2 regions of the Furfurilactobacillus curtus genome follow, and region 2 is predicted to be linked to the other one. Evidence: a T-box and tRNA genes for the amino acid it is inferred to sense, from the RefSeq annotation. Region 2 holds a T-box; the other holds one or more tRNA genes.
The links. The T-box of region 2 lies ahead of tyrS (tyrosine--tRNA ligase). A T-box ahead of a tRNA ligase gene usually reads a tRNA of that ligase, here a tRNA-Tyr.
Positions count from the first base shown of each region.

Region 1: it encodes a tRNA-Tyr, which carries the amino acid that the T-box ahead of tyrS (tyrosine--tRNA ligase) is inferred to sense. The anticodon was not compared.

Region 1 is NZ_BAAHXU010000001.1:1,903,987-1,919,346, forward strand. Features, by position in the region: gene ACYQ0Y_RS08870 (peptide MFS transporter) at 1-1,317, shown strand, start outside; gene ACYQ0Y_RS08875 (metallophosphoesterase) at 1,385-2,215, shown strand; tRNA gene ACYQ0Y_RS08880 (tRNA-Tyr) at 2,270-2,350, shown strand; tRNA gene ACYQ0Y_RS08885 (tRNA-Gln) at 2,356-2,427, shown strand; gene ACYQ0Y_RS08890 (replication-associated recombination protein A) at 2,673-3,941, shown strand; gene ACYQ0Y_RS08895 (alpha/beta hydrolase family protein) at 4,241-6,226, shown strand; gene ACYQ0Y_RS08900 (methylated-DNA--[protein]-cysteine S-methyltransferase) at 6,243-6,755, shown strand; gene proC (pyrroline-5-carboxylate reductase) at 7,004-7,801, shown strand; gene nagA (N-acetylglucosamine-6-phosphate deacetylase) at 7,932-9,065, shown strand; gene ACYQ0Y_RS08915 (GntR family transcriptional regulator) at 9,094-9,795, shown strand; gene ACYQ0Y_RS08920 (nicotinate phosphoribosyltransferase) at 10,008-11,480, shown strand; gene nadE (NAD(+) synthase) at 11,499-12,326, shown strand; gene ACYQ0Y_RS08930 (aminoacyltransferase) at 12,400-13,647, opposite strand; gene ACYQ0Y_RS08935 (cation-translocating P-type ATPase) at 14,006-15,360, shown strand, end outside.
Region 2 is NZ_BAAHXU010000001.1:498,778-514,137, forward strand. Features, by position in the region: gene aguA (agmatine deiminase) at 1-476, opposite strand, end outside; gene arcC (carbamate kinase) at 674-1,627, opposite strand; gene aguA (agmatine deiminase) at 1,638-2,732, opposite strand; gene ACYQ0Y_RS02600 (APC family permease) at 2,750-4,141, opposite strand; gene ptcA (putrescine carbamoyltransferase) at 4,196-5,215, opposite strand; gene ACYQ0Y_RS02610 (TIGR01440 family protein) at 5,611-6,210, opposite strand; gene ACYQ0Y_RS02615 (Na+/H+ antiporter NhaC family protein) at 6,221-7,621, opposite strand; gene tyrP (tyrosine-tyramine antiporter) at 7,689-9,110, opposite strand; gene tdc (tyrosine decarboxylase) at 9,154-11,013, opposite strand; gene tyrS (tyrosine--tRNA ligase) at 11,293-12,549, opposite strand; T-box leader at 12,598-12,783, opposite strand; gene ACYQ0Y_RS02635 (hypothetical protein) at 13,158-13,442, shown strand; gene ACYQ0Y_RS02640 (helix-turn-helix domain-containing protein) at 13,550-13,795, shown strand; gene ACYQ0Y_RS02645 (ECF transporter S component) at 13,991-14,497, opposite strand; gene ACYQ0Y_RS02650 (TIGR01440 family protein) at 14,510-15,082, opposite strand; gene ACYQ0Y_RS02655 (bifunctional hydroxymethylpyrimidine kinase/phosphomethylpyrimidine kinase) at 15,084-15,360, opposite strand, start outside.

The DNA.
Region 1 (15,360 bases), 1.4 Mb from region 2:
GCAACAGCCAGTTCGATTATGGCGATTTATGGATCACTGGTCTATTTGTCCAGTGTTCTCGGTGGCTTTTTGAGCGACCGGGTTTTCGGCCCACGGCGAACTGTCTTTATGGGCGGTGTGCTAATCATGTTTGGGCACATTGCTTTAGCCGTTCCAGCTGGTGCATCAGCTCTATTTGCTTCAATTGGCTTAATCGTGGTTGGGACTGGGTTACTAAAGCCGAATGTCTCTGAAATGGTTGGTGCATTATATAGCACGGAAGACCGTCGACGCGATGCTGGATTTAATATTTTCGTGTTTGGGATTAATATGGGGAGTCTCTTTGCCCCTTACATCGTGGGTACCCTTGGTGAAAAAGTTAACTTCCACCTTGGCTTTTCATTAGCTGCAATTGGAATGTTCTTCGGCTTACTCCAATATTGGTTGGATGGTCGTAAGTACCTTAGTAAAGATGGACTTTATGCCTCTGATCCAATCGAACGTAGCGACATTCGCCCATTGGTGATTCGTTGGGGACTTGGGATCGTTGCCTTGATTTTAGTTCTTATCCTAATGGCTCTGATGGATGCCTTTAACTTAAAGAATATTATTTTACTCATCAGTATCGTCGCAATTGCCACACCTGTGGTTTACTTTGTCGTCATGTTGTCGAGTCGTAAAGTGACCCATAATGAGCGTCGTCACGTTGTCGCATACATTCCGTTATTTATTGCCGCAATGCTCTTTTGGGCCATTGAAGAACAAGGCTCCGTCGTTCTCGCCCTATTTGCTCAACAACGGACCAACTTAACCATCGGTGGATGGACGATGCCAGCAGCCTACTTCCAGTCATTAAACCCGATGTTTATCATGATCTATACGCCATTCTTTGCCATCTTATGGACGCGGCTGGGTAAACGGCAGCCAAGCACGACAACTAAGTTTGCCTATGGTTTGATGATTGCCGGTGTTTCATACCTGTTTATGGCCTTACCTGGTTTAATCGGCGGGACTTCTGGCCGAGTATCACTGCTTTGGCTTGTTGGGAGCTGGGCGATCGTTGAAATTGCCGAATTGCTCATTTCGCCAATTGGGTTGTCTGTGACCACGCGGCTTGCGCCAAATGCTTTTCGGTCGCAAATGATGAGTATGTGGTTCCTAGCTGATGCGGCTGGGCAAGCAGTTAACGCCCAGATTGTTCAATTTTACAGTTCATCAACGGAAGTGCCATACTTCCTGGCTATTGGAGCCGTTAGTGTTGTCTTCGGAATTGTCTTGTTTATCTTCAGAAAACCAGTCTTTGGTTTGATGAAAGATGTTGAAATTGCCGCGAACTAATTAGGATATGCTAAGATGTCTTCAGATAATACTGAAGGCATTTTTTGTTTACGAGGAGGTGATCACCATGGCCAATGTGGCAATTACTAGTGACAATCATTTTGATGTTAATCGATTGGACGCTCACGAGCTGTTGAAGAAGCAGGCTCAGGTCCTTGTTGATCGCCAAGTGGATTATTACATCATCGCTGGTGATACGTTTAATGATTTTACTAAAACAACCACTTACGTTGAAGCTTTACAACATGAACTAGGTCATCGAACCGAAGTGTATTATTTGGCTGGGAATCATGACATGGCAGCTGGGGTCACCTATGAAGAGTTAGAAACACGGATAAATGCGCATTATTTACACAATCAATTTGTGGACATTCCTAACACGGATTGGCGAATTATTGGCAACAACGGTTGGTACGATTACACATTTGCGGATCAATTATTCAATGAACGTAGTGAAGACGATTTTGCTCAGTGGAAACGAGCTTATTGGTTCGACGGGACGATTCAGCAACCGATGAGTGATCCGGAACGTGAACAAGTGGTGCTTGATCAAACGGCCAAACAGTTATTAGCAGCTAATGTTGCGCACAAACGAATTTTTTATGTCACCCATTTTGTGCCACGGCGTGAGTATATTCACGTGACTAGCGACAATCGTTTCTGGAATATGGCCAATGCGATGATGGGAAGTCAGCGTTTAGGCGAGGTATTGAGCAAAGGTGGGGCGGATTTTGCGCAGTTTGGTCACTTACACATCAAACCAACCCCCAAATTATTAGACGGCGTCACTTATTTTAACCAAGCAGTTGGCTACAACACTCATCGCATCATGGAATGGGACCATGCAGACTTTATGAGCGAATGGCTCACACGGTTGCGAATCTTGTCATTAACGTGAATAACAGTCTTGAATTTATCAAAAAGATTCGGTAGAATAAACGGGTTGTTAATTGGCGGAATAGCGAAGTGGCTAAACGCAGCGGTCTGTAAAACCGCCCCGAAAGGTTCGTTGGTTCGAATCCAACTTCCGCCATTCATTGGGATATAGCCAAGTGGTAAGGCAACGGACTTTGACTCCGTCATGCGCTGGTTCGAATCCAGCTATCCCAGTTTGAAATGAAGATCTGATTTCCGGTAATGATTGCGGAAGTCGGGTCTTTTTTGGTCGGGTTCAGTTTCGATGATTGAAATATATAGTGATTCATGAGCGGACGTTGTCAGCGCGCAGGTTGAGCCGAGTATAAAAAATGTTATACTAGCTTTACGAACGTACGTTTGATTAGGAGGTGGATCACGTGCCAGAACAGACCTCTTTATTTGAGGATAATGAAGAAAACCAGCCCTTAGCAAGTCGAATGCGACCACGGACCTTAAGTGAATTCGTCGGCCAGACTCAATTGTTAGGGCCGGGGAAGGTATTACGGCAACTGATTGATGAGGACACGTTATCTTCTTTTATTTTTTGGGGACCGCCGGGAGTGGGGAAAACGACGCTAGCCCGGATCATTGCCAGAAGGACACAGGCGCGGTTTATTAACTTTAGTGCCGTCACTAGTGGCATCAAAGAAATCCGTGATGTGATGACTGAGGCGGAGGCAAATCGACAAGTTGGCGAACGAACCGTTGTTTTTGTAGATGAAATTCATCGCTTTAATAAAGCACAACAGGACGCTTTTCTCCCCTTTGTTGAAAAGGGAAGTATTACGTTGATCGGGGCCACCACAGAGAATCCATCGTTTGAGATTAATGCTGCGCTATTATCACGGACCAAAGTTTTTGTCCTTCAACCACTAAAGCAAGACGACTTGATTCAATTATTACATCAAGCGCTTCACGACAAGCGCGGTTTTGGTGATCAACAAATTAACATCGATGAAACGACTTTGGCCGCTATTGCCGATTTCGCTAATGGTGATGCTCGCGTGGCCCTGAATACATTAGAAATGGCAGTTTTAAACGGACAACGGGTCGGTGAAGTGACGACGATTGATCAAAATGACGTCGCCCAACTTGTCTCAAAAAAATCACTTTTATATGACAAGCATGGTGAAGAACACTACAACATTATTTCAGCGTTGCATAAATCGATGCGTAACTCAGATGTGGATGCAGCGCTGTATTGGTTATCTCGAATGCTAGAGGGTGGAGAAGACCCGTTGTACGTGGCACGACGTCTCATTCGTTTTGCCAGCGAAGATATTGGGTTGGCGGATTCGCGGGCGCTTGAATTGGCCGTGGCCGCGTATCAGGCTAGTCATTTGATTGGCATGCCAGAGTGCAGTGTCAATTTGGCGCACGCAGTCACCTATTTGGCGCTAGCGCCAAAATCAAATGCGATTTACACGGCTTACGATGCGGCTAAAGCAGATGCACTGCACACGTTAGCAGAGCCAGTGCCATTACAGATTCGTAATGCACCAACCAAACTGATGTCTGATCTGCATTATGGGGAAGGCTATCAGTATGCCCATGATACTGAGGACAAACTAACAACAATGCAAACGATGCCAGACAACTTAATCGGTCGCACGTATTATCAGCCAACTCATCAAGGGTCTGAAGCCCGTTTTGCCAAGCGATTGGCTGAGATTAAACAATGGCAGCAAGACCACCGAAAATTGTAGTTGGCAAGCAATGACGCTTGGATCTGGAGGATATTGGTTATGACGTGGAAACCATCTGTACTATGACTCGTCCGATTTTTTGTCAAGCTACACGGGGCTGATCCTTGTGCCTAGCCAACTGCCATCAATTGGTAAAACTCACCAATCGCAGCCAGCCCGCTAGTGCTCAGGATCAAACTGGCCGGCTTCCTTCTGAGTTTTTTAATGATGTAGTAGGCGGCGCGTTGAAAAAGCCCTATAATAACGGCAACTAAGTTCGTTTGCGATTGATCAATCTAATGGATGACGAGGTTCATGCTATGGCAAAACCAGTGGCAGTGACAGATCTTTTTGAGCTAGTGGCAATGGGGCAGCCGGTGGCCAATGACACCGGTGTTTTTTACCTCACAACAAAAATGCGGCAACGGGAAAATGATTATGTGACAATGATTAATCGATTCGGTTTTAGAACGCAGACGACAACCATGTGGGGCACTGGCAACGGTTCAGATAACCAACTTCAACTGGCCGACACGGTACTGTTGTTTACAAGTGAAGATGAACACCAAAAACGCCAAGTCTTTACACAATCACTAGCTGGCGGTTCCCCAGTTCAGCGGACATTTGAGTCTTTTGGTGTGGCAGCGTTTGTTTTTGATACTACGCGTCAGGTGATTTACTATCAGACCGCGTTAAAACGAAATGGAATTGTACCCGCTAAGGCCGATCCACGGTTTCCAAAACCGATCAGCTATACCAAGACCGTTTATAAAGATAATGATCTCGGGTATTTTGCTGAAGATGAGCGGTACGTCATCAAACGGCAAGTTGTCGGGCAAATCACTGCCAGTGAAATTTGGACAAGTGAAGATCGGTTCACATTAGGACCATTGTCTCACGATGGCCGCCAGCTGACCGTGGCCATTGCAGGTCGTCCGGAGGTGGATTGGGATTTTAGTCAAGTGACTAGAATCCTGGACGTTGAAACAGGCGAACAGCGGACGGTTAAGTCCCCAAGTTCCTTTGGTACACTGGCGCCAGTCGCTTTTAATCCAAGTGATACCGTCTTACTGCTGACTGGATCTACTAATGAAATTCCTAATATTTCCGCGCAACATTTATATGCATATGCGATCGACCAGCAGCAGTTGACTGAGTTAACGCCCAACCCAGACGTGGTGGTCGGTGATTTGGTGATGAACACAGATGCTCAACAAAATTTACATGGTCGAGCAGCAATGTTTATTGATGATCAACAATATGTGTATCAACAATTGATTACCGGACAGTTGCAACTAGTTTTAGGGCAGTTGGGTGATGATCCGGATAATCGAGTGGTGGTGGCCGGCGGACCACGGCACGTCACTGATTTTACGACAGGAATCAAACAACATCGGCTGTATTTTATGCAATCACAGTGGACACAAGTGGCAAAATTGGTTGCCTTAGATTTGGACACTCAGACAGAAACGACCTTAATTAATCCTAATGCGGCCTACGAAGAAAAGCATGACTTGGTCAAACCACAGGTCGTTAATTTCACCACCGCCGACGGCTTTCATGTGCGCGGTTGGTACTTGCCTCCGGTGGATGCACCAGCGATGGCAAAATATCCGGCTATTTTATACATTCATGGCGGGCCGGGGGCTAATTACGGTGAGACCTTCTTTCACGAATTGCAGGTTTATGCGAGTTATGGTTATGGTGTAATTGCCATCAATCCACGCGGATCAACTTCTTATGGTGAGGCCTTCCAACGCGGCGTGATTGGTCACTACGGTCAAGGTGATTATGAAGATTTAATGGCAGCCGTAGATCGTGTTTTAGCTAGTGACGTCAAAATTGATCGGGAACACCTGTATGTCACCGGTGGTTCTTACGGTGGGTTTATGACGAACTGGATTGAGGGGCACACCGACCGATTTAAAGCAGCGGTCACGCAACGCTCAATCGCCAATTGGATTAGCATGTTTGGCACCAGTGACATCGGTTATTATTTCTTGCCGTGGGAGTTAACCGGGCAACGGCAAATGGCTGTGACAGATTTAAAACCATTGTGGGATGCCTCGCCATTGAAATATGTGGATCGTGTTCACACGCCAACCTTAATTTTGCATAGTGAGCAAGATTTTCGTTGTCCCATTGGGCAAGGGGAAGAGTGGTTTACTTCGCTAAAGCTGAACGGGATTGAGGCGAAAATGGTTCGTTTCCCTGGTGAAAACCATGATTTATCCCGAATCGGTAAACCTAGCTTGCGAGTTGCTCGAATTCAAGCAATTCGAGACTGGTTTGACACGCACCAATGATAAGGAGGAGTTGCAGATGCGACAACTGTATCAGGCCGTCTTAAGGGTTGGAACTGACCAGTTTCAATTATTAGCCTCAGAACAAGGATTGGTTTTTGTGGGTTCACCAAACGCTTCTATAGCCGAGGCAAAACGCTATTTGTCAGACTATTTGGCCGTGCTAAACGCGCAGTCAAACGAGCTAATCATGGCGCCATATCTGGAACAACTCACTGATTATTTTGCCGGTAAACGCAAAGATTTTGATTTAGCTGTTGACTTTGAAGGTGCGGGGACCGGTTTACAACAAGCGGTGTGGGCTGCACTCCGCTTAATTCCATATGGAATGACTTGTGATTATACAACTATCGCACAAAATATCGGGCGACCTGATGCGATTCGAGCGGTGGCAACCGCGATTGCTAAAAACCCTGTACTCATTGTCACACCTTGTCATCGCGTGTTACGAAAAGATGGCGGCTTAGGTGGTTATCGTGGCGGACTCGCAATGAAAAAAACGTTACTGGCGTTGGAAAAACAAGCTCATTAATGATCGACATTGGCCGAATTATGGCGTTAGTTGGTCACCGCCAATTAGTCAAACCCATTTGAGACCGATGTTCAGTTGCAATTCAGCGCCACGAGTTGTTTGACGCTGATTTATTACTTCGAGTTGCATTAATGGTCTATATCAGTTACATTCTTATTAAATAAGGGTATGACCGGGTTTTAATTTGGAGTGGTAAACGAGCATAATAGTTTGATAAAAGTCACAAAATATTGAAAGGATGTTTTCTCATGCAGCTTGGTTTTATTGGCGTTGGTGGGATGGCACAGGCCATTATTAGCGGTTTAATCAAAACAGACACCGTGGTAGCCAGTGATATTTTAGTTCACAGCCCCCATCCGGCGCACTATCAAGAGTTTGCAGAAGCAACCGGTATTCAACAAGCAGATAGTAACGCAGCGGTTGTTGCCGCTAGCGATTTTGTTGTCTTAGCAGTTGTTCCTGGGGCAGCACAAGCCGTATTAAAGGAAATTCGTGATGAATTAAATGACCACCAAAAGGTTTTGATTTCCATTGTCGCTGGCTTGAGTTTGCAAGCGATGGAAGAAGTGGCTGGTTACGATTTAGCTGTTTTGCGCACATTGCCCAATGTGAACGTGGCGATTGGTGCTGGTATGACTGCAATAGCAGCTAACAACAACCTCACGGGGGCTAAATTGGCCGACGCCAAAGGTCTGTTTGACGCTATTGGCAGTACGTCGGCATTGCCAGAAGCAGATTTTAGTACTTTTTCGGCTTTGGCAGGTAGTTCGCCAGCGTTTGTTGATTTCTTCATTGACACGTTGGCGCGAGCTGGTGTTAAACATGGTTTAACCAAGGTGGAAGCAACGCGAATTGCAGCCGCTGTCACAGAGGGCTCAGCAAAAATGGTTTTGGCTAGTGATAAGACACCGTTTGATCTGATTGATCAAGTTTCCTCGCCGGGCGGATCGACGGTTGCCGGTTTATTGGCCATGGAGGAAGCAGGTTTGATGACGGCAGTGGTCAAGGGAATCGACGTGACAATTAAACGCGATCAAGAAGCTTAACATTGTCAAAATGGTCTAGACCATCTATACTAGAAAGCGGATCCAATGTTGGGACTAGACCCATAGTGAACCACATCGTTGCAGAAGCTTTGTGGTTGCCTATGTGGCACAATGATGAGGAGGAAGATCAATGAGTACGGTTTTGAAGCACGCGATTATTTATACGGGTGAAGAAAAGATTGACGACGGTTACATTCGCTTTAGTAAGTCCATCGAGGCGATTGGGCCAATGAGTGACTACGTGGCTGAACCAGAAGATGAAGTTGAATTTGTCTCTGGCAAAGTGATCGTGCCAGGATTTATCGATGTTCATGTCCATGGTGGTTATAGCTTTGATTCAATGGATGGTAACGCTGACCAAATTAACGAAATGGTCAATGATATGATTCATGAAGGTGTTACGACACTATTCCCGACAACTATGACACAATCTACGGAACATTTAGATCACGCGATGAAAGGGATCGCCGCTGCTGCTGAAGAGAACCCAGTCATCCAAGGGGTGCATTTGGAAGGGCCATTTATCTCGGCCACCTTCAAAGGCGCACAACCGGAGCAGTACATCACTGATCCGAACATCGAGTTATTGGATAATTGGAATAAACTGTCTGGTAATCGTGTTCGTCTCATTACTTATGCACCAGAAGATCCCGGTTCGCGTGATTTTGAAGCTTATTGCCTCAGCCACAACATTGTTCCCTCGGTTGGTCACAGTAATGCAACTCGTGAACAGATGCTAGCTTCTAAGGCAACCCATGTCACTCACTTATACAATGCACAGCGTGAATTCAAGCACCGTGAACCTGGCGTTACCGGTCATGCCATGTTGGAAGACAATATGTATTGCGAACTCATTTGTGATGGCTTCCACATTGTTCCGGACATGATTAAACTCGCTTACGAACAGAAGGGACCAGAACGAATTGATTTGGTTACTGATTCCATGCGGGCTAAAGGCATGCCTGAAGGAATTAGTGAACTTGGCGGTCAAAAAGTAATTGTTAAAGATAAACAGGCGCGGTTAGAGACGGGCAATCTGGCTGGCTCAGTATTACGTTACGACGACGCTTTCCGCAACATTCAATACTTTACCGGTTGTGGGATCGAAGAAGCTGTCCAAATGTCGTCGGTTAACCAGGCTGAAGAATTCGGTTTAACGACTAAGGGTGCCTTGATTCCAGGTAAAGATGCAGACTTTAACGTGATGGATCGGACACAGACATTGGAACGGACCTATAGTTATGGGCGTCGATTTGACGATTAAATATCAAAAAAAGTAAGGGATGGATAAGATGGCCTCACCAATATACATTCAAATTCATAATCGCTTGCGTAAAGCAGTTGAAGATGGGCAATGGCAAGTGGGCGACAAAATTCCCTCTGAACGGGAGTTAGCCATCCAATTTGGCGTTAGCCGGATGACCCTTCGACAAGCTGTGCAGACGTTGGTTGAAGAAGGATTATTAGAGCGTCGTGTCGGCGCCGGCACCTACGTCGCTAATCGCAAGGTGCAAGAACGGATGTCTGGTGTGACCAGCTTCACTGAGTTGATGGAGCAGGCTGGTAAGGTACCATCTTCACGAACCGTCTCTTATCACATTACCGCGCCATCATTGTCTGAAAGTGAAAAATTACAGTTGGCGCCAACCGAACAAATTCTGCGCATGGAACGGATTCGATTTGGCAATGATGAACCGATTTGTTTTGAAGTCGCGACGGTACCAGAACGATTGATTAAGCGATTTTCTAAGGAAGACGTGACCAATTCATTGTATCGCGTCTTGGAAGACGAGGCCGGCTTAAAAGTTGGGCATGCCCAGCAGACCGTGTCAGCGATGACCGCTAGTGAACGAGTGGCTGAATACTTAAATGTCAAACGTAGTGCGCCACTTCTGCGACTTCGCCAGGTTTCATTTTTAAACGATGGTACGCCATTTGAATATGTACGGACCCAATATGTTGGTAGTCGGTTTGAATTTTATCTAGAGCGATAGTTTATTTATATTTTTGTTTTAAAAGTAGTGATTTGTGCGGAAACTTTCGTGCAGATCACTTTTTTACTGACGCCTTTTACTTTGGCTGGGTGGTTTAAATCCGATTTGAGCCCAGTTTTCGCGGATGTCATTGCACAAATCACCGCATTAGTGGGGGATATGGTAGAATGTGAGGGTTAAATAAAATTCAATCGGGAAGGATCGTAATTCCAATGGCAACGCGTTACCCTGATGATAGTTTGACGCTTCACACAGACGCTTATGAAGTCAATATGGTACAGACCTACTTTGAAGAAGGCGTGGCTGACCGTCATGCTGTTTTTGAATTATATTTCCGCGATTTACCTTTTCATAATGGTTATGCCGTGTTCGCAGGTTTAGAACGGTTAATCGATTACATCAAGCAGCTTCGCTTTAGCGAAACGGATTTAGCTTATTTAGCGAGTTTAAATCAATACTCGCCAGCGTTCTTAGCTTATTTACACGACTTTAAATTTACCGGTACGATTCGAGCGGCTCGCGAAGGCGACCTAGTCTTCAATAACGAACCGCTTGTTCAAGTTGAGGGCACGTTAGTCGATTGTCAATTAGTTGAAACAGCGTTGCTCAACATTGTTAATTATCAGACATTGATTGCGACGAAAGCGGCTCGCATTCGATCTGCTGCTGGTAACGATGGCATTTTGGAATTTGGTACCCGACGTGCGCAAGAATTAGATGCCGCTATTTGGGGCACACGGGCAGCGTATATCGGTGGCTTTGATGCCACAAGTAATATGCGTGCTGGTAAAATTTTTGGCATCCCAGTGAGTGGCACACATGCCCATAGCTTGGTGCAAACGTATCGCAATGATTATGATGCTTTTATGGCCTATGCACGCTCCCATAAGGATTGTGTCTTCTTAGTCGACACGTATGACACCCTACGATCCGGTGTACCTAACGCGATTCGAGTTGCTCGTGAAATGGGTGATCAAATCAACTTTTTGGGCGTCCGCATTGATTCGGGAGATATGGCATATATCTCAAAGCGGGTCCGCGAACAATTGGATGAAGCAGGTTTCCCTGATGCGAAGATTTACGCTTCCAACGATCTTGACGAGAAGACAATTACCAATCTTAAGATGCAAGGTGCTAAAATCGATGTCTGGGGAGTGGGAACAAAGCTGATCACCGCCTTCGATCAACCAGCCTTGGGCGCTGTGTACAAATTGGTTTCCGTTGAAAATGAACGGGGCAAAATGGTGGATACCATCAAATTATCAAGCAACGCTGAAAAGGTGACCACTCCTGGGAAAAAGCAAGTTTGGCGAATCACCAAGCGTGCTGATGGCAAATCAGAAGGGGACTATGTGGCGCTAACCGATGAACGCCCGGACCATGAGGATAAACTGCATATGTTTCATCCTAGCTATACTTACATCAATAAAGATGTGACCGATTTTAATGCTCGGCCTATCCTGGTGGATATCTTTGATCAGGGGCAACAAGTCTATGAAATCCCTGAGTTGGCGGATACAAAAGCCTTTGCCGCTGAACAATTGGCGTCATTGTGGGATGAATACAAACGTGATTTAAATCCACAAATTTATCCAGTCGATTTATCGCAAAAACTGTGGGACCATAAACAACATATCATTGAAGAAGTGCACGGTTATGTAAGCTCCTTAAAATTTGATAATTAAGGCAATGGAGGCATTATGATGAGATCACAACAAGCAGCCATTATCAAAGCGCTAGGAGTTAGTGCTGATTTTGACGCAGGCACGGAAATTAGAAAAAGCGTTGATTTTTTAAAAGCCTATTTAACGAAGTATGCGCTTTTGAAGACTTTGATTTTAGGCATTTCTGGTGGTCAGGATTCAACATTGGCCGGAAAATTATCACAAATGGCCATTACTGAATTACGGACTGAGACGGGGGATCAAGCCTATCAGTTTGTTGCTGTCCGGTTACCATATGGGAAACAGGCTGATGAAAGTGATGCGATGGATGCCATTAGTTTTATCCAGGCTGATCGAGTTTTCCGAGTGGACGTTCAACCGGCAGTGGATGCTGGTGTGGCAGCGGTGGAAGCCAATGACCTAGTCGTTTCTGATTTCAACAAAGGCAATATCAAAGCACGCGAGCGCATGGTGGCTCAGTATACGATTGCTGGTGAATTGCATGGAGCGGTGGTCGGTACCGATCATGCTGCTGAAGCGGTTACTGGTTTTTACACGAAATATGGTGATGGTGGCACAGATATTGATCCGTTATATCGATTAGACAAACGGCAGGGTAAAGCGATGCTGAAAGCATTAGGCGCCCCTAAACATTTGTACCAGAAGACACCAACGGCCGATTTAGAAGATAAACGACCAGCTTTACCTGATGAAGTTGCCTTAGGAGTAACCTATGAAGACATTGATAACTATCTAGAGGGGCAAACAATCGATGCCGCGGCCGCCGAGAAGATTGAATCCTGGTATCAAAGAACGGCGCATAAACGGCATATGCCCATCACGATTTTTGATAATTTCTGGAAATGAATTTAGCGCACACAAAAAACGTCATCCGAGGATGGCGTTTTTGTGTGTCACGCAGGTCAAACCAAAAATGAGGCTAGACTTCATTTCGGCCGGTGATCTTTTTCAAAGCTTCATAAAGGTGGTAGGCAACTGGGCGCACAGGCTTTGTGAAGGTGCCCAAGCGTTCTTCTGTTAGACCCCCGAAGGATTGCTTAAAGGCGAGGACCCCATCTGACCCATCAAACAAACCGGCTACACCGAAAAAGTTGTAGCGAGGAATATGTTGTGTGATCGCAAGGTGCATCATATGATCTTGGATTAAATAAGGCGCATAGAATTGTTTGAATGTCTCATTAGTGAAGCTAAACATATAGGTCAATTCTTGCGGCTGAATAAAGAACATTGCCCCAGATAGAATAGCTATCTGTCCATATTGATCTGTTAATTGCTGCGCTTCAGTGATCCGCTTTTCGTGTTGGTGGGCCTGATCGGTAAATTCATTAAGCTGTGCCTTAACGTGTCGATTATTGGGTTTTTGCGCCAATTGGTCATTTAACGTGCGAATCTTTTCATTGAGTTCGGTGAGTTTAACCGTTTGATTGGCAATGTAAGTCTCAAAATTGAGTTCAGCAAAGATAAATTTTACATGGTCGCCATAGGCCTTAAACGTTCGTTGATAATAATCAAGTGATTTATCGTGAAAATGCAATCGATCAGCTGTTGCTTGCGTGTATTTCTTGAATTGAGGGAGTTCCTCATAGGTGAGTTCGCGTAATTGAATTCCGAATTGTTGCGTCTTCTTCACCCCATATTGGGCATCTTTCTCGTAACTTTTTACCAGTGTTGTGGCAGTGAGGCCCGTTAGATCTTTAGCGAATTCGTAACCGACTAAAGTTGTTGAGAATCCGGCAATCATCGGTTGGTAGGTGAAATCGAGTTGTTGCATTGATTCAATCACATCTTCATTGCTAAGGTTAACCACTTGGCCGTCGTCGTTGAATTGTCTTCGATGTAAATTAGGGATGAAGCGAATCATCAGACCGTGACGCTGATGGGCAAAACGCTGTAGTCCATCGGCAAAGGTTTTGACAACAACTTGATTGCGGTAGTCCATCAAAGGACCACCTTCGATTTCAAATAATTGCCCGATGCGAAGCTTTTGCCAACTGACCAAAGCAGCTGCAACAACTTGTTGTTGATCGTCATAAACGCCCACGTAGGCAGTTGATCGGCCCCGCTGTGACAACACTTGTTTTTGCCAACTTGTTTGTAAGTATGTCCCCTGGGGATGACGTTGTTCAAATGTCATAAATTCCGCTTCGTTAAGTTTTCCAAATTCCATGAAAGCCAAGCTCCCTTGATTAATCTCTTATCTTACCGGGTGTCATTATAGCATAGGGCTGCACTGTCCATGAGTCAGCCGTGCGCCCTAATAACTTTCTTAAACGTTCGGCACCAAAGTCAACCCCCTTGCGTTTCGGATTGTAACTCGGTATACTTACTCCAGATAAATGAGGGAGTAACTAATGCTTTAGTTGGCTACTAGTCGCTTAATGATAGTAGCTTGACAGAGTGTGACAACGCCACCAGCAAGACATGTTCTGGTTTTGTCTTAAATAGTGAGACTCATGATCGACACTTTAAGTGTGCGTTCATGAGTCTTTTTTTGGCCTCATGGACGTGCGGAAGGGAAATATTAGATGAGTCAAAATAAATTACCACAGGCTGCTCAATGGACGACAGATCGGGCATTAAAGCAAGTCAATAGCCAGCCGACCGGATTAAGTAATCAAGCGGTGCAAACGCGCCAACAGCAGTATGGGGAAAATGCTTTAGCTGGTAAACGTCAAACAAGCTTGCTAGAAAAGTTTACTGCACAATTTAAAGACCTCATGATTATTGTCTTGATTGTGGCCGCAATTATTGCTGCCTTCACCGGTGAAGGTATTGACGCCATCATCATTTTATTGGTAGTGGTCCTTAATGCGGTTTTTGGCGTCTTTCAGGAGGCAAAAGCTGAGCAGGCAATCAATGCGCTACAAGAAATGTCTGCTCCCAATGCGCATGTATTACGAAATGGCGCCACGATGACCGTTAAAAGTGATGAGTTGGTGCCTGGCGATATCGTCTTGTTAGAAGCCGGGGATATCGTTCCGGCGGACTTGCGATTAATCGAAGTCGCGTCACTTCAAATCGAAGAATCGGCCTTAACTGGTGAGTCAGTTCCCGTTGATAAACAGTTAGCCCCAATTACGGATCCCAGTGCTGGTCTGGGTGACTTAAGTGATTTAGCTTTTATGAATAGTAATGTAACGTACGGGCGAGGAACTGGGGTGGTGGTTGCCACTGGAATGCAGACCCAAGTTGGGCGGATCGCTGGTATGTTAGATCGCACGCAGGAACGTAAAACACCGTTGCAGGAAAATTTGGCGCATTTAGGGAAAGTTCTAACTGTGCTAATTCTAGTTGTGGCGGTTATTGTCTTCGTGGTGGGGATGATTCGTGGCAATGAAACATTGGTTAATATGTTGTTAACGGCAATTTCACTGGCTGTGGCTGCGATTCCGGAAGGTTTGCCGGCCATCGTCACGATTACCTTAGCACTAGGTACAACAAGGATGGCCAGATTAAATGCGCTGGTGCGTCGTTTGCCAGCGGTTGAAACCTTAGGGAGCACGGATATTATTGCTTCTGATAAAACGGGGACTTTGACACAAAACAAAATGACCGTTGAGAAAGTGATTGTGGATGGCGACGTGCTAGACGCCAAGCAAACAGCCGGTGCGACAAGTGAAGATGATCAGGGGCTGCTAGCAAGTTTACTTTTATTAAACAACGACACTAAAACAATCGATGATCAGTTAGTCGGTGACCCAACCGAAACTGCCTTAGTTCAATACAATATCGACCATCAGGTGAATCCGGAAGACTTTTTGGCAGCCCACCCCCGCGTAGCTGAAATTCCGTTTGATTCTGAACGTAAATTAATGACGACCGTTAACCAAATGAATGAGGCCAATGATCAATTGTGGGTAACCGTAAAAGGGGCCCCTGA
Region 2 (15,360 bases):
CCCTCGCCATCAGTTAAAATGCTACAACCTTCAACCACTAAATCATGGTCGATCGTATAAGGAATTCGATTCAATTCGGCCATTTTTTGACCAATTAACCGGTCTTGATCCCAGGGAAAATACAGGCCATCCAGTAAACCACCCCAAGCATTAAAATCAAAATTGACGGCCTGCAGCTGGCCTGCAATTTCCGTATAAATCGGTCCAGTATCCTTAATAAATACATCATCGCTGCTTAATTCCAATACGCGAATTTGATGCGCCAATCGCTTGCGCGCGTTAAGATATTGTCGTGTCGATACAAACATCGTGACTGGTTCGAAGCCAACTAATAAGTTTGCTAATTCCGCAAACGCCGCTTGTGCCGGCTTGGCACCATCACGCCAGTTATCTGGTCGCTCTGGCCAGATCATATACAAATCTCGTTGTGGTTCAAATTCCGCCACCATTCTTGGCTTACTCAATTTTTGACTCATTAACAACTACCCCCACTTTCTATGTTTTTAACAATACTCGAACTCTCACTAAAAAAAGTCCCTAGTTTAAGTTCACACGATAATTTTATGTAACCAATAATTTACGTAAGACAAAGTCCCCTACCTCCCAATTGGGAAATAGGGGTCCTTGACTTATGGCTCAATCATCATCATTAGCTTTCCGGCTGCCCACAACATTACTGAACTTTTGCCTGGGTAATGATCGTACCAGCACCACTTTTTAAAAAATTAGGGATATTTTTTAATGAGGTAATGACTGCTCGGCCGTGACTATGATTTACAAAATCAATCGCAGCTTGAATCTTAGGTAGCATTGAACCCCGTGCAAATTGATTTTGAGCGATATAGCGCTGACACTGGGCTACCGTGACCTCCGTTAATTGTCGTTGATTAGGTTGATTAAAGTTCACATAGACGTTATCAACTGCCGTCAACACAATTAATAAGTCTGCATGAATTAGCTCAGCCAATTTTTCCGAAGCAAAATCTTTGTCAATCACGGCTTCTCGGCCGACATAACCCTGCTTTTCGCGCACAACGGGCACGCCACCGCCACCAACGGCAATCGGAATCACTTGATTGGTAACAAGTTGATCAATCACTGAAGCTTCCACCACATTTATCGGACGTGGTGAGGGCACGACTCGCCGAAATCCTCGGCCGGCGTCTTCCACAAATGTTTGTTCACGGTGTTTAGCGCGTTGACTAGCGACTTCATTGGCATCATAGAAAGGTCCGATTGGCTTAGAGGGATCCGTAAAGGCGGGGTCGTTTCTGTCAACTTCCACTTGCGTCACCACAGTTGCGACTGCTCTTTTTAGGCCAAGTTCGCTCAAAGCTTCATCCATTGCATTTTGCAACCAATAACCGATACTTCCTTGAGTCATGGCCACCGCTGTATCAATCGGCATTGCCGGATTTTGTAGCGTGGCACCGCTGGCCTGTTGAAGCAATAAATTACCAACTTGTGGACCATTTCCGTGGGAAATAACCAATTCATCGCCTTGCTGAACAAATTGCACCAGCGATTGAGCGGTTTGTCGAAGTGCTGCTTGTTGGGCCGCAGCACTCGCGTCTTTAGTTAAAATCGCATTTCCACCAAGCGCAACTACAATTCTTCGACCTGTCATTTACAATCACCTATGCTTTCGGAACTTGTTGGGTAACGCAGTGAATATTGCCACCACCTAATAGAATTTCACGAGCAGGCACCCCAACAACTTTTCGGTCTGGATACAAATCTGATAAGACTTTTTTGGCATTGGCATCAGCAGGATCATCGAATGTTGGATAAACAATGCCGTCATTAGCCGTATAGTAATTGACATAGCTAGCTGCTAACCGGTCACCGGCTTGACGTGGCAGTGTGCCATCCACCGCATCGACACCTTCGCTTTCTTCTTTGGTGATGAGAACTGGCTTAGGAACGTTTAATTTCACAACTTGAATTTGACGTCCCTTTGCATCCGTGGCTTGTTCAAGAATTGCCAAATTTTCTTGGGAAATCTTGTATTGTGGATCCGTCTCGTCGTCTGTCCAAGCCAAGGCGACCACCCCCGGACGGACAAAATTGGCAATATTATCCACATGACCATTTGTTTCATCATGATAGATCCCATTCTTTAGCCAAATGATTTTTTCTAGATTCAAATGTTCCTTTAGCACCGTTTCAATTTGCTCTTTTGATAATTGTGAATTACGTCCTGCTGAGAGGAGACATTCTTCTGTCGTGATCAAAGTTCCCTCGCCATCGACGTGAATCGAACCGCCCTCAAGGATAAAGTCGTCTAATCGGTAACGGTCAACCCGTTCTTGTTCCGCCATCTTCTGAGCGACCCGATCATCCTTGTCCCAAGGAAAATACAAGCCGTCAACTAAGCCACCCCAAGCGTTAAACGTCCAATCAATTGCGCGTAAGCCGCCCTGATCGTTTTTAACAAAGGTTGCGCCACAATCGCGGATCCACGAATCATCGTTTGAAATTTCAACCACTTCAACCTGATCAGGCAACATCGTGCGCGCATTTTCATATTGATCATCATTAACACCGACAGTCACATGTTCGAATTCTGAAATTGCGGTTGCGACATTAACAAACGTGTGTTGCGCTGGTTTGCCCCCATTACGCCAGTTATCAGGTCGTTGTGGCCATAAAATATACACACCTTGATGTGCTTCAAATTCAGCAGGCATCCGATAACCATCTTGTTTAGGGGTACTTGATAAAGTTCTCATATTAATTAGCTTCCTTTCTACTTAGCTTGGTTAGCTTGTTTTAAGTCAGAATGTTGTTCATGATGTTCAGCAACACGTACTACAATTTCACCAATAATCAGTGCCAAAATCGTGCCAATCAAGATTGGAATCTTATTGTTCATTTCTTCGCTGGACCCATTTAATGGCAAAATTGACAGTAAAATGGTAGCAATGAGCAAGACCTCCGGGATCCACGTCATCAAATTAATTAACCACGGTCCGCCTGGAACTTTAAACGGTCGATCATGTTGCGGATCACTGTGGCGCAATTTCCAAAATGCCGGAAACATCATCGTATAGGACAGTAACAATGCGACAACATTTAAGGCGAAGAATGCCCAAAAAATATTTTGATTAGGGATAAATGGTGAAGCGATGACCATCACAGATGCCACAATCCCATTTAAATAACCAGTGCCAACTGGCATTCCTTTGGCGTCTTCTTTACCAAAGACTGCCGGTAGCGCATGATCTTTGGCAGCATAGTCGGCTACGTAATTCACGCCTAACGCCCAAGAAACCATTTCTGAGGCCAAAATATACAGGAACATAATTCCAATAATAATGACAAACCAGTTCATCTTGCCGATCATCAAGATAAAGCTATCAATTAATCCAGAGGAAGCTGATAACTTATCTGTCGGAATTGCCGCGCCCATTCCAAAGGCGGCTAATAGGTAGAAGAATGCAATGAGCACCCCACCATAGATGATCGCCTGGGGGATTTGCTTCTTCGGTTGGTCCATATCGTCAGCCATCGTCGCCACAACTTCAAAGCCAAGGAAGTTAAAAATAATGACCGATAAATTACTTAAGCTAGATAGATTGAGCTTCGGCAATAAATTAGTACCAGTATAATCATTAGCTAAACCTCTGGTAGCCGCAAAATAAATACCTAGAATGCCTAAGGATAGAATGGTGAAAATCTTAGCAAACGCGGCTAGGTTCAAAATCCATTTGCTTTCACTGATTGGCTTATTTCCTAGCAAGACAACCGTCCAAACAAATAGGAGTTGAATTACCATCGTCCAGGCAACATTCATGTGAACTTTAAAAATTTGTGAGGCCACTTCGGAGAATAATACGGCTAAGCTTGCCATCCATAACGGATAGTTGATCCAGTAAAGCCAAGCCAGACGACCACCCCACCGTCGACCAAAGGCCTGCTTTACCCAATCGTATAAACCACCATCGCCAACATATGTTGTTCCTAATTCGGATGAAATAAGTCCATAAGGGATGAAGAACAAGATCAATAGAAAAATCCACCAAAAGAATTGCGAAGGTCCAATCGCCGCGGCTGGCGCAGCCGACTCAACCACTAATACCACTACTACCGCCATTAGGACGGCATCAAACAGTCGAAATTTTTTCTTATTTTTCTTCATTACGCACTTCCCCTTTGAAGAAGCTAAGCTCGATAACAAGCCTTGAGTCAGCTTCTAGCCAACTTGATGCGTTAATAAGGCATCAAGCTTTGACTGAAACTGTTCAACTTCCTGTGTCGTTGCGTGTTTCATCAATGGATTAAGTAAGTACGTAAAAATCGCGCGCATCGCTGTCTTTCGGTTGCCGGCTTCTTCCCAGACTAGTGAGTAATCGGAATCAATAACTTCGTCGGTCACCTCTTCACCGCGAGTAGCTGGTAGACAATGCAAGAATTTTACATGATCAGAGGCTTTCGCAACCAAGTCAGCGTTAACTTGATACTTTGGATAAAAAATATGCATCCGTTCATCCTTTGGTAACTCTGATTCATACAGGCCGTACCACACATCCGTATAAATGAAATCAGCGTCCGTTAAGGCTTCATCAGCATTATCCGTCACTAACACGGAACCACCTGAAACAGATGCGTTCTGTTGACCGATCGCCAATTCTTCAGGCTTAATCTGGAAGCCTTTTGGCCCGAATTGGACAAAGTCCATGCCCATCTTGGTCGCCATGAACATTGTCGAAACACAGACCTGCGTGGCATCCCCAACAAAGACGATCTTGCAGTCACTGAGTTGTTTACCAGCGGGCAAATGCTCACTCATTGTAATGATGTCACCAAGTTCTTGGGTGGGATGATTATAATCGCTCATAAAATTAACAACTGGAACCTTGGCAAACTTACCAACTTCAGTCACTGTCTCGTGTCGTTCCACCCGCGCACCAATGATGTCGACAATATTACCAAGCACATGAGATGTATCCTCGATTGTTTCGTGCCCACCAAGTTGAATTTGTCCAGGCGCCAGATACTGAGCATGTCCACCTAATTCAGTCATCGCGGCTTCGGCGGATGTCCGGGTACGGGTTGATGATTGCTCAAAGATCATCCCTAATGATCGATTTTTTAAAAGCTGAGGGTAATAACCCTCGTTAATGGAAGCCTTGATGGCAATCCCCAAATCAATCATGTATTGAATTTCTTCCTTGGTATAGGTATTCGTGTCAATAAAATCACGTTTTTGCATGATGTCTTACTCCTTTTCAATAAATTTTCTTTGATTACGTGAACAGCTTAACGAGACAATCAGAAAACAGGAAGCGCTTCCAGCATTTCCAAAACGGTCAGTAAAAAAGGTGTAACGTGTTTCTTTTGATGAAACACGTTACACCTTCTATCCATCCACTAACCACGCGCTTGCCAGGTCGTTAGTGATTTAAATTGTGGCGAAATTGTCTGATTGATGTGTAACAGCGATAATTGAACAACAACTTCAAACCGAGTATGAAAAAGGCTCTGCTATTTTCACAAATGTTCCTTTTCTTGATCAAACTCGGTATATATTTCAAAATACAATTTTATTTCTACCTTTCATCTCATATCAACTCGTATATTTTTAACGGTGACTTAAAGCCAAAAGATTCATTGTTTCATTGGGATAATTCCGGAGGGTAAATCTTGGGTTCGTTTGTGATAGATCGCCCGTTCCCCACCGATGTATTTAGGCTTACTTCGAATAAAGCTCACATGTGCGCGACCGATATTTTTAATCGACGTGCGGACGGAGATCTGAACAAAGCGCACGTGCATACCAATAAATGTGTCACCAATGTCCATGCCAGCATCCCCCACGACATGCTCAACTTCTACTGGATTTTTAAATAACTGAAAAGCAGCTACCTGCGCTGGACCGCCAGCACTAATTGACGGTACAACAGACACAATCTCTAAATTTCTTTTTTTCGCCAATTCACGTTCAACCAAAATGGCCCGATTGATATGTTCTGATCCTTGAACTGCTAATTCAATATCGCGCGGCTGCAAAACATCCAAGAGCGTCCTAATTACTAACACACCAAGTGATTCACTTGAACTACTGCCCATTCGATAGCCTTGAATTTCGCTGGTACTACAGCCTAGAACAAAAATATCGCCTTGCTCTAAATTTGCTTTGCCCAATAACTCCTTGACGCCAGTCTCAATTTCCAGTCGAATCCGTTCACTAAGGTCCAGACTGTCCATACCTGCCTCCTTAACTTCTTTGCCGTTTTTTACGGTACTTCCACGAGACCAACGAAAATCCCAAAATAATGGTCATAAGTGGGTTTAGGTAAGGGTAAAAAGCAAACGGAATATATTTTAAAGGATTGACATTGAGGGTGCCCGAAATAAACACACCGCTCACGCCCCAAGGAACAAGCGCGTTAATATCAGCACCAGCCGTTGCTAATGTTCGTGATAAGTATTTGGGGTCCAAACCCAATCGATGGTAAGCCCCTTTAAAGGTTGTTCCCGGTAAAATAATTGAAAGATACTGCTCACCAACAGCAAAGTTAATTCCAATACCACTCAACGCGGTCATTAGAATTAAACGTCCAGGCGTATTTACAAAACGTTGAATACTGTCAATTACGCCGTGTACCACACCAAATTTAATTAATAATCCGCCAAGAGAAAGTGCACAAATAATGAGTGAAATTGATCCCAACATGCTATCAATACCACCACCACTCATAATCTTATTAACCGTTGATACGCCCGTTGTTGCGTGGTATCCACTCATTAAAATCAACCCAATTTTATTAATCTTAATCCCAGGTGATTCAATTAAAACCATTGCGATGGCCGTCAGCGCGCCTACCAATAGGCTTGGCACAGCGGGCACTTTGCGCCAGGCCAGCAACAATAGCACAATAATCGGAATCAGTGACCATCCAGAAATCAAGAACGAATGTCCGAGTGTATTACTAATTTCGTGAATAGTTTTTAAATCAGCCACATGTGTCGTGGTGCCAATGAAAAAGTACATGGCCATAGCAATCACAGCAGCCGGTATGACGCTTTGACTCATGTTTTTTAAATGAACATACAAATCCACCTGTGCGATCCCAGTGGTTAAATTAGATGTATCAGATAATGGCGACATGTTATTCCCTAAAAAGGCACCAGAGACTATCGCCCCCGTAACTATTGGCGCAGGAAATCCCAACACATGGCCGATGCCCATAAAGGCAATTCCCATCGTTGAAATGGTAGTGAATGCGCTACCTACCGTGATCCCAATAAGTCCACAGATCAGAAAAATTGTGGGCAAAAAGAATTTGATAGAAAGCACTCTAAAACCAATGACCATAATTGTGGCGATGGTACCCGATGCCAACCAAGAAGCAACTAATAAACCGATCATTAAAAATATAATGATTGGAATGATTCCTGGCGTGATTCCTTCAACAATTCCATTAAAAATTTCATCCCAACTAAACCCACGCAGGTGACCATAAAACATAATTAGTGTGAATACCAACAAGATTGGAATTTGAGGTGCCATTTTGTAATGAATAATTAAAATGCCCAATAAAGAAAACATTACAATTAACGTTATTAAGCTCTCTGCTAATCCAAATTCCAGGTGCACTCGCTCATCTTTTTTCATGGTGTTACCTCTAAATGATAAAAGGGTCCCGCTTTAATTAAGTAGGCCCCTTTCAAACGTATTGTTACTACTTATTTTTTTGCAGATCGGCTTGAACTTGCGTCAACCACTTGTCACTCTTGTGGCTAAAAATTATAAGTGGTGCGACAAATAGAATAATCGTAATGAGTACTACGAAAATGGCTTGCGTTAAATCACTAGCGATCAACGTCGCAATAATAATGACAGCAATTCCAAAAATCAGTAACGTTGCCCACAAATAAGCGACGAAATTACCTTGATGTCCGAGTCGATAAGGTCGCGGTGCGTCTGGTTGCTTTTGTCGCAAACGAATAATTGAAATAGCAATCAATACATAAACTAACGCGTAAATGACCGTCGTTGCATTTGTTAGCGTTAAGAAGACTCCGTTGACATTTTTCATGACCCCATATAATAAGGCAAATAATGAAATCATGATGCTTTGCGTCAATACCACATTTTTCGAAACATCGTATTGGTTAACTTTATGATAGCCAAAGGATGCCGGTAATTGCCCTTCTCGGGCAACTTGTGTCATGGTTTTTGACGGCCCAGTCACCCAAGCTGATAGTTGAATCAAAACCCCAATTACCACCATAAAACTGAAGATGTTGGCAATAATGGTCGGCCAACCTAAAATTTTGCACCAAAGTAAAATAGGTTGAGTGATATTAGACAATTGAATTTTTCCGTTTGGCACTACATTAGCGACTAACATCCCATTTAGAATGTTCATCAAAACCAGTCCGATTAGAGCAATGAAAATTCCTCTAGTATAGGTCTTTTCTGCCTTATGAAGCCGGGGAATGAAGACCGAAGAAATTTCAATTCCAGTGTAGATGAACGAAATTGCGGCAAAATATTGAAGCGTCTGCATGTTTGAAAGACTTGGCATCAACTTCGACCAGCTGAATGTACCTAAATAACTTCCCGGATTAACACCCGTCTTAATCAGCGCAGCAATTCCCATCACCAGCATAATCACAATCGGAATATACACGCCAAGCCAGACTCCGATATTCCCACCTACCTTAGCCATATCGAACTTGAGGTTAAGAAAAGTAATAATCCAATAAAAGATCAAAATGTTGGCTAAAATAAACCAGTGATTATTTCCTAAAGCTACATTACCAATAGTATTTCCCCACAATGGACCAATAGTAGAAGCCACCATCACCATACCAGGGAACATTTGAACCCAGAGAAGCCAAGCAGTAGTAAAGCCCCATTTTTCGCCAAGTCCTGTTTTTACCCAGAGTTGCGGTCCACCTTCTTCTTGCATCATCGTTCCAAGTTCCCCTGAAATTAATGCAACCGGTAAGGCGAAGAATACGACTGCGAAAATCATGTATGTGATCTGTGTCCATCCAGTCGCTGCCACTGACGGGATGCTTCGTACCGTTGCACACAACGCCATAGTCATCCCAATGAATGTTGTGAGCCCAATTTTAGACGCCTGTTTTTCCATTTTTAAAAAATCCCCTTTTAAAAGTTTTTGAAACGACTAGCGTCTATTTTTCAAAAATGGCTGCCAGGTCTTGCTGAATTGCTGCTTTAATTTTTGGTGCGAAATAGGCAAAGTTTTCGGCACGATTCATATAAGGTGTCATGACGGAAGCTCGAATAATTGTTACTTTTTGTACCCTCTGCCATTCTGCTTCTGAGATACCGAGGCTTTGAACAAAATGTAGTGGACTATCACCATAGTCAGCTTGGGAAAAGTCAGTATGGGAAACAATGTATTCTTTTCCATAGAGACTTCCCTTGACATAAGAAGCCTGATCGTACAAATCGTGATTCAACTGATTAATCTCGTCTAAATTGGTGTTGCCCTTTTCTGTAATGACGTAATCCACCATGTTAAAATCAGGATCTGTCAATGGATGTACCTGAATTGTATGTTGCCCAACCTTAAATTCGAGTTGACCTAAAAAGTCATAATAACGTCGTGCTCCTTCCATCGACGCACCAATCAGCTTGCCATATCCAGAAACGTTCAGTGGGAGCACGTGATGGGCAGCCCACACCGCAGCTGCAGTTGCCCCAGCTTTAGAGCCTTCTAGAATATAGGCACCAAGTAATGCCGGAATATCTGCACCCTTTTCAAATACATAAGTAGCAAAATAAGAAATCGTATCTCGCATTCTGATATCTTTGATGGCAATCCCACCAGCGGCATAAGGAACATATCCCATTTTGTGAGGATCAATAGTAATCGATTCGGCTTCATCAAATGCTTTATAGGCGTCATAAACCTCTTTTTTGATGAATGACTTCTTTTCAGTGAAAACACCGTATTCTTGATGCTTTTGTTGTAGTTGATCAAAGGGAATGAAATGATTGTTTTCATCTAGGAAAATTGCGCGAGCATAACCGCCATATGCGGCATCAACATGTAGATAAAAATAAAGCCCTTTTTCCATTAACTCTTCTCGCAGCTTAACAATTTGGTCAATATTGTCGACGGCACCTTCTTCAGTGGATCCGGCAACACCTACCACCCCTAAAATTGGCGTTTTCTCTGCCGCCAATTTAGTAATAATTTGCTTTAACGCCGCAACATTCATCCGATAATGATCGTCAACAGGGACAGGGACGACTTGATCCAAGCCAATCCCAATAATGTCAGCAGCCTTTAGCCAAGAATAATGTTTCGTTTGAGGCACCAACCATTTACCTAACTCATGCAAATGTTCGCCACTTCTAGCCGATTTGTTTTTTATGGCATCCAGCTTATCGCCTGCTTTTTCTAGTAAATCCATAATTGTTTCAGTAGGTAAATTCAGTAATTCCCAATCTGATTTTCCAGCCACTAACTCCGGTGTGACCTCTTTCATGGCTAATGGCAGTGACTTAATATTTCGTGCATACCAAAGGCCTTCCAAATTTGCCAAAGATCCATCCGCTACAATGTGGCCCCAACCTTGTTGATAACCCATTAACGTGGCAAATTCGTGACCAACTTCCTCTTCCATTTGTGAAGTCGCTGGTGAGGACTCATACGCCACATTATTACCATTCCAGAGCATGGCGTAGTTATACGCTAAAATGGCTGGCATTAATGTTTCTGAATTCATATGTCCCCAATAACGTCCAGCAGAATGCCATGGTACTGACTCTGTCCGAATTCGTTGCGACAACTCATTTAAAACGTCTTTCATATGGTTAACTGTCGCGCCAAAGTTGTCACTAGATTGTTGTTCAGGCGTAATCATTGCTTTATCCTGTGGCAAGTAATTTTCACGCCACCCGAGATGCTCATCAACTAGTTCGTTCAATAAATCTTTATAGAGTTGACCATTTTCCGCCTTATCTCCAATAAACAAAGCATCAAGATCCAAATCTTTTGAAAAGGGTTTAAGATCATTCATTTTCAAAGCTTCTTTCAATTTATTTGAAGCACGCGTGTTCCTTCGCAAGTAATATATTCCCTCGAAAACGTCCCTGTAAAGGGTATTATGAACACGCTTTCACAAATTAAAAATGTATGAGCCTTGATTTAACAATGTTTTTGTTTCCTCAGGTGAGCAATCTCACCCGTTATCGGGTATAGCGGATTGATTAAGATCATAAGAAAAAGCCGCTAATTTAATTCAAAAATAATTAGCGGCTTTTGTATACGAACTCATGTTCGATTTTCTAATTCTGTTCTAATTTATGACTTTGGCTAAGAAGTAATTCCGTTTTCCTCGACGAATAATCATGAACTTCCCCGAAAAATTCTCTTGCGGATTAATAACTTCGTTAATATTGGTTAAGCGATCCCCATTAATTGTTATAGCTCCCGCCGCTACATCCTCGCGTGCCTGACGTTTTGACGGTTCAACAGCAGTCGACGCAAGCAAATCAACAATATTTTGATTTGTCCCGCTAACTTCAACATGTGGCACCTTTTCAAAGGCTTCCTGAACTTCTGCAACGCTAAGATCTTTAACATTACCTGTAAAAAGAATATCTGAAATCTTTTCTGCTTGATCTAGTGCCTCTTGACCATGAACGAATCGAGTGACCTCCTCTGCCAGCCGACGCTGTGCTTGCCGTAGCTCAGGATGCAGCTTAACTTGCTTATCAAGATTATCAATTTCATCTTTAGCTAAAAAGGTAAAGAACTTCAGATACTTAATGACATCACGATCGTCTTGATTTAACCAAAATTGGTAAAATTCGTAAGGTGACGTCTTTTTACTATCCAGCCAAATCGCCCCACCAGCTGTTTTACCAAATTTAGTTCCATCGGCTTTCAACATCAACGGGATCGTCAACCCGTATACTGGTTCATTAGCGTCCATAACCTTGTGAATCATATCAATACCAGCTGTGATATTCCCCCATTGATCTGCGCCACCAATTTGTAACTGAATACCATAGTCCCGATGAAGTGTTAAAAAGTCAATCGACTGCAAAATTTGGTAAGTAAATTCTGTAAATGAAATCCCTACCTCGAGTCGGCTTGCAACAATATCTTTTGCTAACATGGTGTTAACATTAACCACTTTACCGTAATCTCGTAAGAAGTCTAAGAGAGAAAGCTTAGATAACCAGCTATAGTTGTTAACCATCGTGACATTGGCATCGCCGCCAAACAAACGCTTCATCTGAGAACTCAACGCCTCAACATTATGGTTAACCTGTTCCATCGTTTGTAACTGCCGTTCTGAGTTACGACCACTGGGATCACCGATACTACCGGTACCTCCACCAATCAAAATATATGGATGATGGCCAGCTAATTCAAAGCGCTTCATCATCATAAAGGGAATCAAATGTCCAATGTGCATACTGTCGCCAGTTGGATCAACACCGCAGTACAAAGCGATTTTATGCTGATCAACGAGCTCACGTAAACCTTCAGCATCCGTCTGCTGATTAATTGCGTCCCGCCATGTTAATTCGTCAATAATATTCATTGTCGACCTTCCTTTCTTTCCGCACAAAAAAATCGTCCCTAAGAATTTCTTAGGGACGATTAACCGCGGTACCACCCGAATTACACATAATGTGTCACTTGATTAACTGATAACGCGGCTAAAGCGTGTTCTCTGACAGCGTTGAATGTAATTCGATTCACATCACTTTACCGCTTTCCACCAACCGCGGCTCTCTTAAAAAATGATGGCAAATCTACTTTGATCAACTAAAAACATTTTATATTAAATCTCTTTCGAAGCCTACAATACGGCATTAAAACTGATTTAGTCAACGTATTTACAGATTATATTTAAATTAGAAGTATGAATTGTTTTACGAACTTTTCCATGTACTCATATACATGTTGGTATGAATCGCTTTTAGACAAGGAGCAACTTTCAATTAGCGCGTGTAAAAGAACAGCAAGCTTGATTAATGTGATTTTATTTAATCTTTGAATTGGAAAACCGATAAACATTAAAATCAAATTAGATTATCGAACGAAATTAACATTAATTTTAAAAACTAGTTCTGTTAAATTAACAGAGAGAATAATATGAAAATCGAATTGTAAGGCCTCTTTTTTCATACTTTGGGAGAAATTAACATGAAATCGAATAATTCAAATCGAAACTTAGCTAAAATAAACTCTGATATAAATGGCCAGCATAAGTCAGAAGGTCAATTTCCCCATTCGAACTATCGCCATGTCCACTGGCAATTAATCCTTAGCCTCGTGTTCTTATCTCCATTGATTAGGCCACTGATCACTTTTCACTATTCAGCCATGCCTCTTTTGGCAGCCGCAATTATTTTCGCTGGATTAGTTAGTATCTGTGTCGGAATTTGGAAATTAGCTGGGGAATTAATCAATGCTTTCAACATGAGTTAGTCAACTTGACTAGCCTAGCTATTTTTTTATGTCTTCCCCTTTGCCCCTCTTTCAAACCGTAACTCACACTTGATCAAATTAATAAACAAACTAATTAGGAGTAAAACATGATTAACCTTAACGATCGCGACATTATGTCCTCTAGTGAAGCTGCCAGACGATGGCAAAAATCCGACGATTACGTACGCCAAGTGTTCAGAAAAAACCCGGAGCGGTTTCCAATCGGTACCATTCGAAAATTCGGCAAGCAGCTGGTTGTAACCAGACATGGCATAGAAATAGTCACAGGCGAGACGGAACCAGAGGCAAGAAAAAATGCTGCAAGCACATCTACAAATGCAATTGATAGATGAAAACAATTAACGAATCAATTCAACTTGTCTGAATTCGTTCGCCCAATCAATCATCGAAATTCAACGAAAAAGTTTTTATTTCAAAAAAACAACCGCTATTCTGACATTTATTAAATGCCAAAATAGCGGTTGTTTTAAATACCTCTTAACAAAGTACGCCGACTTAAAGTTTAAAATATAGCTCAATAGATCCCTCTATTTAGCCAAATACGGCTGAACCCTTGGAGTGACAAGCCAAGCCACAACACCGCCAACGACGGCTTGAATCGGATTAGTTGCTAGGCCGACGAGACCCACTGCAGGCCCATATAACAAGGAATCCGCTAAGAAATAACCTGCCACCATAACAACACCGCCAATTCCTAAGGCTAGCCACCGAGCCATCGTTCCAGACAAGCGTTGCGAAAGATAGCCAACTAAGAATCCTTCCAGCCCATGAATGATTAGCGAGAAGAACATGTACTGTGCATAACCTGAAAGTAAATCAAGTAAAAAACCACTAAGCGCACCAACGGTCCCCCCTACTTTGGGTCCAAGTGCTAAAGCAGCGATGAAGATTCCGGCATCACAAAGATTGATATTCCCGTGTGTCATCGGTACGGGAATGATGAAAAGTCGACTAATCACTACCGTAACTGCAACTAACATCGCTGTGAGCATTAATTTTTGTAGTTGCCCTCGATTAGGCGATTGATTTCCCATCACGATTCCTCACTAACGAATATCTTCTAAATTCTTATCCGTAAATTCATATTGAGCACGTTGACCACCAATCAACTTTGGTCGGGAACGTAGCGCAACAACGCGGGCCTCCCCAACATCGCGATGTTGTAATCGAACCGGAATTTGGACAAACTTCACATGCATCCCAATATCGGTACCACCGATGTCAATGCCGCCAGCCGCGGTAATATGTTCCACTTCAACCGGATCCTCAAATTGTTGATACCCGGCCACTTGTGTACCACCACCAGCATGAATTGCGGGAACAACTGACACAATTTCTAGATTATTTTGGTCGGCAACCTCACGTTCCAATAACAAAGCGCGGTTAATGTGTTCACAGCCTTGAATTGCCAAATGCAAATGACGCGGAATAAGAAATTCTTGCAAGGTTTGGACAATCACTTGGCCAATTTCTAAGCTAGAATTAGTTCCTTTCCATTCACCACGAATTTCACTCGTACTACAACCAACAACGAAGATACTCTCTGGTCGCAATGTGACATTTTCAAAATACTCGTTCAATGTTGCCCTCAAATCTTGTCGAACCTGTTCCAAATCCATTTTATTGCCTCCCGGCTGATCGCCGAATAATTTCGTCCAACGCTGTTGTGAACTTTAATCCAAATTTTCGCCATTCGCGAGGAAGTTGACTTGTCTCATTAATCGCCATCAATGTGATATCAACCGCCTGTTGGACCGCTTCAGTAAATTCAATAGATCGACTTAGTTCGCCACTTAATGTAGCAGCAAAAAAATCGCCTGCTCCGTAAAAATGACCAGCTATTTTGTGGTGACCGATAAAGCGGTACCCATCACTTGATACTGGATCCGTGAAAAAG